DNA from 2 places in the Halomonas sp. SS10-MC5 genome. Region 1 is predicted to be linked to the other one. Evidence: riboswitches for the same ligand, from Rfam matches in the RefSeq annotation. Region 1 holds a riboswitch; the other holds the start of a gene.
What was found. A riboswitch is a leader RNA that binds a small molecule or an ion and turns the genes downstream of it on or off. The one in region 1 is predicted to bind cobalamin.
Positions count from the first base shown of each region.

Region 2: linked by a shared signal. The riboswitch ahead of I4484_RS01070 (TonB-dependent receptor) and the one ahead of I4484_RS13970 (TonB-dependent receptor) in region 1 are both predicted to bind cobalamin.

Region 1 covers NZ_CP065435.1:2,996,097-3,000,304, reverse strand. The annotation lists gene I4484_RS13990 (bifunctional adenosylcobinamide kinase/adenosylcobinamide-phosphate guanylyltransferase) at 1-114, shown strand, start outside; gene cobS (adenosylcobinamide-GDP ribazoletransferase) at 111-866, shown strand; gene I4484_RS13980 (histidine phosphatase family protein) at 818-1,459, shown strand; gene I4484_RS13975 (bifunctional adenosylcobinamide kinase/adenosylcobinamide-phosphate guanylyltransferase) at 1,411-1,839, shown strand; cobalamin riboswitch at 1,892-2,122, shown strand; gene I4484_RS13970 (TonB-dependent receptor) at 2,274-4,082, shown strand; gene I4484_RS13965 (cobalamin-binding protein) at 4,129-4,208, shown strand, end outside.
Region 2 covers NZ_CP065435.1:232,821-237,028, forward strand. The annotation lists gene hmpA (NO-inducible flavohemoprotein) at 1-1,025, opposite strand, end outside; cobalamin riboswitch at 1,551-1,767, shown strand; gene I4484_RS01070 (TonB-dependent receptor) at 1,922-3,757, shown strand; gene I4484_RS01075 (cobalamin-binding protein) at 3,804-4,208, shown strand, end outside.

The sequences.
Region 1 (4,208 bases):
CTGGCCTTCCTGCAGCGGGCTCACCGCCTGGTGGCGAAGGAGGCGGACGAGGTGATCCAGGTGATGGCCGGGTTGCCGCAGGTGTGGAAACGCCGTGGTGGGGAGCGCTCATGAAAGACGCCGCCTTTGGCCTGGTGCTGGCGCTGCAGTTCCTCACCCGCCTGCCGCTGCCGTTCGCCTGCCCCTGGACGCCGGCCACCCGGCGCTGGGCGGTGCGCTGCTATCCGCTGGTGGGCGTGCTGCTCGGCGGCCTGCTGGCGGCGGCGGCCGCGCTGCTCGAGAACCTGCTACCCGCGCTGCTGCTGGCGCTGGCCCTGCTCACGCTGTGGGTGGCGCTCTCCGGCGGGCTGCACCTGGACGGCCTGATGGACGTGGCCGACGCCCTGGGCAGCAACGCGCCGCTGGAGCGCAAGTGGGAGATCATGAAGGATCCCCATGTGGGCAGCTTCGGCATCCTGGCGCTGGTGTTCCTGCTGCTGTGGAAGGCTGCGCTGCTGTTCGTGCTGCTCGACGCCGGCGCCGGCCTGCTGCTGCTGATAGTGCTGGGGCTGGGCCGCCTGGCAGCCGTGGCGCTGCTGGTGGTGGCCCCGGCGGCACGGCGCGAGGGCATGGCCGCCAGCTGGAAGCGCGACCTTTCACTGCGCGATCTCTGGCTCGCGGCGCTGCCGCTGCTGCCGCTGGCCGTGCTGGTGTCGGGCGGGGCGTGGCTGTGCCTTGCACTGGCGCCGTTCCTGATGCTCTATGCCTGGGGCATGCTGCGCGCCTTCAAGGGCATCAACGGCGACATCGTCGGAACCGCAATCGAGGGAGGAGAGCTATGGCTGCTGCTGGTCGCCTGGAGCTGGTGGTCGTTCGTCACGGGGTGACGCAGTGGAACCGCGAGCATCGCTACCAGGGGCAGCGCGACATCCCGCTGCTGCTGCCCGACGCCCTGCCGGGCCTCGACCGGCTGCGCGAGGCGCTGGCGGAGCAGAGCTTCGATGCCGTGCACTGCAGCGACCTGACTCGCTGTCGGCAGACCCTGGCGCACGTGATCGAAGGGCGCGAGCAGGCCTGGTCGATGCACTTCGATGCGCGCCTGCGTGAGCTCGACTTCGGCGACTACGAGGGGCGCACCTATGATGAGCTGAAGTCGCAGCCCTTCTATCGCGCCTGGATCGACAGCGAAGGCCAGCAGCCGCCGCCCGGCGGCGAGTCCACCGCCGAGCTGCGCCAGCGGCTCGACGACTGGTTCGCCGATCTCGTGAACGGCTGCTCGCCGCACAGCCACCATCGCGCGCTGGTGGTCTGCCATGGCGGCGTGATTCGAGAGCTGCGCCGCCGCTTCGAGGACATCGGCTTCTGGGAGGGCGGCGTCGTTCAGGCCGAGGGGCGGCGATTCACCTTCACTCATGACGGGGAGCGCTGGCAATGCAACTCTTCATCGGCGGTACCTGCGCCGGCAAGCGCGGCGTCGTAAGGCAGCGCTTCGAGGAGCCCCGCTGGCACTCCGCCCATGCGGGAGGCCGGCTCGAGGCGTGGCCATCGGTGGCCGACACCTCATGCCTGGTGCTGGAGGGCTGGGAACGCTGGATCGGCGAGCGGCTCGACGCCGAGCCCGACGACGACCGGCTGCGTCAGGCCATGGCGCGGGAGCTCGATGCGCTGCGGGACTGGGAAGTCGCGCAGGGCGGCCAGGCCGTGCTGATCGTGGTGGAAATGGGCCGCGCCGTCGTGCCCCTCGGCCGCGAGAACAGGCGCCTGCGCGACCTCAACGGCTGGCTCGCCCAGGACGCCACGGCTCGCTGCGAGCGGGTGTGGTACGTATGGAATGGCCTGGTGAAAGGGCTAACTCGTTGATCCATATCAGCCAGAGCGCAACGATGCGTTGACGCCCGGCGCTACGGTTGCTAGCTTACGCCCACTCTCAGGTGCCTCATTGTCATTTCGAGGTTAAACGGGAAGTCGGTGGTCCTCTTCAGGTTTGAAGAAGGCGCATTCCGACGCTGCCCCCGCAACGGTGATCGAGTGTGGGTCCATCATCGCGCCACTGTGCTCAAGCATGGGAAGGCGATGGGCCCGAAGCGTGCCGTCGACGCTTCGCTCGTCAGCCCGGAGACCGGCCTGAGAGCGGGAAAGCTCGACAAATCGTTCGGCTCTCCCTTCATGCCGGGTTGCGGTGGGTAACCTCGAGGCAGGGCAGACGCCTCACTTCTCTCCCTTTCTCGACTCCCATGCCGCCCGGCTTCGCAAAGAAGACCGTGCGGGTAGGCACGGCGAGCAAGGGAATCAGAATGAAAACCAAGCATCATCTGGCCGCCTTTGGCCTGGCCGCGCTTCCGCTGGCCGTTCAGGCTCAAGATCCGACCGGCGAGAGCGCCGATGCCGTGGCGCTCAATCCGCTGGTGGTCACCGCCACCCTGGCGCCGCGCACCGCCGACGAGAGTCTCTCCTCCGTGACCGTGCTCGACGAGGCCACCCTGCGCCGGCAGGATCCCACCAGCGTGACCGATCTGCTGCGAGGGCAGCCGGGGGTCGACGTCAACGACCGCGGATCATTCGGCAAGGCGAGCAGTATCTACCTGCGCGGTACCGGCAGTGAATCGACCGTGCTGATGATCGACGGCATCCGCCTGCGCTCCGCCACCGCCGGAGGCGCGGCCTGGCACTATCTCGACCCGCGCATGTTCCAGCGCGCCGAGATCGTGCGTGGCCCGCGCGGCAGCCTGTACGGTGCCGATGCCGTGGGCGGCGTGGTTCAGCTCTTCACCCATGAGGCGCAGGAGGGAGGACCGCACCCGCGCATCTCCGCAGGTGGTGGTTCCTTCGACACCCAGCGCTACAGCGCCGGGCTTTCCGGCAGCAGCGGCGGCACCCGCTACAGCTTCGCCGGCAGCCGTTTCACGACCGACGGCACCCCGCTGCGCCGCGATGGTGAGGACAAGGGCTACGACAACACCTCGGCGCTGGCACGCCTGGCGCATACCTTCGATGGGGGGGGGGAGGTGGGCATGCTGGCCCTGCGTGCTCGAGGCGGCAACGCTTTCGTCGACGGCGAGAGCGACTTCGTGCAGCAGGTGGCAGGCATCTATGGCGAACTGCCTGTGACCGAGCGGTGGACCAGCCGACTGACATTGAGTGAAGCTCGCGATGAGCTCGACACCTTCAATACCGACTTCCCTTCGCTCATCGAGACCCGGACCCAGACCGCCCGCTGGCAGAATACCCTGAGTTTCGGCATGCATGAGTTGATCGCCGGCGTGGAGCATAGCGAAGACAAGGTATCGGGCACCACGGATTTTGCCGTCTCCAGCCGTGACAACAGCGCCGTCTTCACCCAGGGTCTGCTCGATTTCTCGCCCTTCGCCGTACAGGCCGGGCTGCGTTACGACGATAACGAAGCCTATGGCGACGAGGTCACCGGCAGCCTGGCACTGGGCTATGATCTGGATGATGCTCATACCCTGCGAGCCAGCTACGGTACTGCCTTTCGCGCGCCGACGTTCAACGACCTGTACTGGCCGAACTCCGGCAACCCCGAGCTCAATCCGGAAACCTCCGAAACCATCGAAGTGGGTGTGCGCGGCCAATATCGGCAATGGTTCTGGGATTTGGCGGCCTATCGCACCGAACTCGACGACATGATCGCCTGGGCACCGACCCCGAGCGGGCTCTGGGCGCCGCAGAACATTGCCGAGGCACGGATCCGCGGCGTCGAACTGTCGAGTGGCGTCGAACTCGGGGATTGGACGCTGGCTACGGCACTGACATGGACCGATCCGGAGAATCGTAGCGGTGCCGATGCCGGCAATCGTATCCAGCGTCGCGCCAGCCAGAGCGCCCGCTTCGACGTGGACCGCGAGCTGGGCGACTGGTCCTTGGGCGGGTCCTGGATCCTGCAAGGCGATCGCTACGACGATGCGGCCAACCAGGATCGTATCGGCGGCTTCGGGCTGGTCAACCTGCGTGCCGGCTGGGAGTTTGCCCCGCTGTGGTCGGCCCGCCTGACGCTGGAGAACGCGCTGGACAAGGAGTACGAGACCGCACGTGACTATCCCAACGCCGGCCGCGCGGCCTTCGTCAGTGTTCACTTCGGCCAGTAGCGGCCGCTTCGGCGGGGCCCTTGGCCCCGCTGCTGTTTCCGCTGCCTTGCTGGCGCTGGCCCTGCTGGGGCCGGTGGCCGGCGAGGTACGCGCCGCTTCGCTGTGCGCCATCGACGACCGCGACCG
Region 2 (4,208 bases), 1.7 Mb from region 1:
TAGTGTCTCAGTAGCTCGCGATCGAGGCGGCCGCAGTGGTCGGCATCGTCGCCGTGTTCGTGTATGGCGACGACCTTGAGCTTAGAGGGATGCACTTCGCGCATCGCGGCGACCTCCTGCCGGAAGGCGTGATGCTCGGCGTCGATGGCGGCATGAAGATAGACTACCTGCCTACCCTCGGCCAGCGCCTGGCGAGCCAGCGGCAGAATAGGTGTCTGGCCCACTCCACCGCTGATCAACAGCAGCGGTTCATTGCCTCCCTGTAGCGTAAGCTCCCCGGCCGGTGGCAGAAGGTCTACGCTGTCGCCAACGTTGAGCACGTCGTGAAAGTAGCGGCTGGCTCGACCCTCGGGCTCACGCTTGATCGAGATCCGATAGGTGCGGCCATTTGGCAGGTCCGAGAGGCTGTAGTGGCGATAGAGCGTCTCGCCCTCGATACCGAGTCGCACGCCGATGTACTGGCCGGGCTCATGATCTGCTACCGGGCCTTCGTCCTCCGGCTCGAGGACGAAGGAGCGAATCATCGCGCTTTCTTGCCGAGTCGCGGCGATGCGGAATCGACGTAAACCGCGCCAGCCACCGGGTTTCAGAGCGAAAGCCTGGTACCGACGATCCTCCAGCTCAATCAACAGGCCGGCCAGCTCTTCATAGAGCGCTGCCCACGCTTCGGCGATCTCTGGCGTCAGAGCGTCACCCAGCTCCTCGCCGATGGCGGCCATCAGGCACTCGCCGACAATGGGGTACTGGTCGGGCTGAATGCCCAGCGACACGTGTTTCTCTACCACTGTGGCCAGCACTCCTCTCGCCCTGGCGGGATCCTGGCGCAGCTGCACGTAGGCCAATACGGCACCGGCCAGGGCCCGTTGCTGGGCACCGCTCTGCTGGTGCGCCTCATTGAACAGCGAGGCCACGTCGGGGTAGCGCTTGAACATCAACGGATAGAAATGCTGGGTAATGGCATCGAGGTGCTCTGCTACCACCGGGGCGGTGGCCTCGATGAGCTGCTCCTGCTGTGAGGTGAGCATGAGGGTCTCCTTCGTCGGGGAAATTATAATAAGCATGTAAAATACTTGTTATTTGGTGCGCGAACCTGAGGCGAATTGTCGCAGAGCAAAGCAAACCCATCATAACGTGGGGGCGCAAAGGATCGAAAAGCAAGAAGGGCTGCTACAAAGGCACTCCTGCAGGGGGGCCGGGGAACGTCAGCCCTTAGTACACGGTGGCTTTTTTAGTATATCTAGCGCTTCTGATGCACGCTTCAGCTCGGCCTTCCCGCATGGCCTGCAACTTTTTGTTCTCGATGGTGCCGGCAATTTCCGGGAGGCTGCAGATGAATGCGTCATCAGAGCCGCCCGGTCGGTGGTCGAACGCACGGTCTCTCGGAACGTGAAGCTCAGCACCCCGACCGAGCCCGTGAGTGCTTGTGGATCAAGCTGGCTGGTTACGACCACGAGGCGTTCGGCCGCCATGGGCTCGTCAACCGCCTGATATGGCAGGGCATGTCGCATTCCGGCACGCCGCTGTCGTTGACCGTGCGGGGTCGGATTGCTAGCTTAGCGACACTCTCAGGTGCCCTAGGCGCGCGCAGACGCGCCGGGGTGAAACGAGAAGTCGGTGCGCCTCGTGCCATTCCGACGCTGCCCCCGCAACGGTAATCGAGTCAAGGAAAGCCTTACACCACTGTGCCCTGACACGGGAAGGTGGCCTTCTGGGACGTTAATTGTCCACTCGTCAGCCCGGAGACCGGCCAGAGAGTGCAGGAAATGCTGTATGACAGCGTTTCCCTCATGCCGGGTTGCGGTGGGCGACTCCGAGGCAGGGCTGGCGCCGCCGTTCACCTCTCCCTTTCTCGATCCCTTTCCCGCCAGCCGGCTTCGCCTAGAAGACCGTGCGGGTAGGCACGGCGAGCAAGGGAATCAGAATGAAAACCAAGCATCATCTGGCCGCCTTCGGCCTGGCAGCGCTTCCTCTGGCCGTTCAGGCCCAGGCCACTGTCACGCAAGACACCGATATTGTCGCCCTCAATCCCATGGTGATCACCGCCACCCTGGCGCCGCGCACCGCCGACGAGACGCTCTCCTCGGTGACCGTGCTCGACGAGGCCACCCTGCGGCGTCAGGACCCCACCAGCGTCACCGATCTGCTGCGCGGCCAGCCCGGAGTGGACGTCAGCTCCAACGGCAGCTTCGGCAAACAGAGCAGCGTGTCGATTCGCGGCACCTCGAATAACCAGAGTCTGCTGATGATCGACGGCATTCGCCTGCGCTCCGCTACGGATGGCGGCCCTGCGTGGCAGTACCTCGACCCGCGCATGTTCCAGCGCGCCGAGATCGTGCGCGGCCCGCGGGGCAGCCTCTACGGCGCCGACGCGGTAGGCGGCGTGGTGCAGCTCTTCACCCATGACGCTCAGGAGGGCGGCCCGCACCCGCGCATCTCTGCAGGCGGCGGCTCCTTCGATACCCAGCGATACAGTGCAGGACTCTCCGGCAGTAGCGGCGGTACCCGCTACAGCTTTGCCGGCAGCCACTTCACCACCGATGGCACGCCGGTGCGTCGTGGTGGTGAGGATATGGGGTACGACAACACCTCAGCGCTGGCGCGAATGTCGCACACCTTCGATAGCGGCGCAGAAGTGGGATTTCTGGCGCTGAGAGCCCGCGGTACCACGGAGTATGACGAGAGCGGCTCCATGGCCACGACTGATTATATGCAGCAGGTGGCGGGAATTTATGGAGAACTGCCGGTAACTGACAGCTGGAGTAGTCGCTTGACGCTGAGCGAAGCGCGCGATGAAAGCGTCAACCACTTCTGGGGGTCTATCCTTGATACGCAGACACGCACGGCCCGCTGGGAGAACACGCTGACTTCAGGGGGGCATGAGTTGATTATCGGTGCGGAGTATATGAACGATAGCGTGGCCGGTAGTGTCACGGGGAATATGCCATGGGATGGTCCTTATGACATCGAGGAGCGTGATAACAAGGCCGTTTTCGGCCAGGCGCTACTCGATTTCGAACCGTTAGCCGTTCAAGCCAGCCTGCGTTATGACGATAACGAAGCCTACGGTGACGAGATTACCGGTAGCCTGGCGCTGGGGTATGACATCAATTCCCACCATACCCTGCGAGCCAGCTATGGCACCGCCTTCAAGGCGCCAACTTTCAACGACCTTTATTGGCCGGGGTTTGGCAATCCCGAGTTAGAAGCGGAAACATCCAAAACGGTGGAGCTCGGAGTACGTGGCCAATATGTGCGCTGGTTCTGGGATGCCGCAATCTATCAGACCGATATTGACAACCTGATCGTCTGGCAGCAAATGGGGCAGCCGACAACGAACGTACCCACTACGCGTATCCGTGGCGTCGAACTCTCCGTGGGCGCTGAGGTAGATGATTGGACGTTAGCTGCCGCCGCGACCTACACCGACCCTGAAGATCGGGCTACCGGAAATCGTCTTAGGCGCCGTTCCAGTCAGAGCGCCCGCTTCGACGTGGATCGTGAGCTGGGCGAGTGGTTCCTGGGGGGCTCCTGGGTTCTGCAGGGCTATCGCTACGAAGATGCCGCCAACACGGATCGAATCGGTGGCTTCGGGCTGGTCAATCTGCGTGCCGGCTGGCAGTTTGCACCGCTGTGGTCGGCTCGACTGACTGTGGAGAATGCCCTTGATAAAGAGTATGTCACGACACGTTTCTTCGATGACGATGACTACCTCAACGCCGGTCGTGCGGCCTTCGTCAGTGTCCACTTTGGCCAGTAGCGGCCGGTTCGGCGGGGCCGTTGGCCCCGCCGTAGGTTTCAGCGCCTTGCTGGCCCTGTCGGGGCCGGCGGCCGGCGAGGCGTATGCCGATTCGCTCTGCGCCACCGACGACCGCGACCGCGAGGTGTGTCTGCCGGTGCCCGCCGGTCGCATCGCCGCGCTGTCGCCCGGTGCGACCGAGCTGGTCTATGCCGCCGGGGCCGGTGACCAGGTAGTGGCCGTAGTGGACTACAGCGACTACCCGCCGCAGGCCCAGGCGGTGCCTTCGCTGGGCAGCCATACGCGCATCGACATGGAGCGCCTCGTCGCCCTGCGGCCCACACTGGTGATCGGCTGGGTGACCGGCAATCCCTCCGAGCAGCTGGAGATGCTGGAGGCGCTCGGCCTGCCGGTGTTCTACCTCGAGCCGCGGTCCTTCGAGGGCGTGGCCAGCGCCATCGAGCGCCTGGGA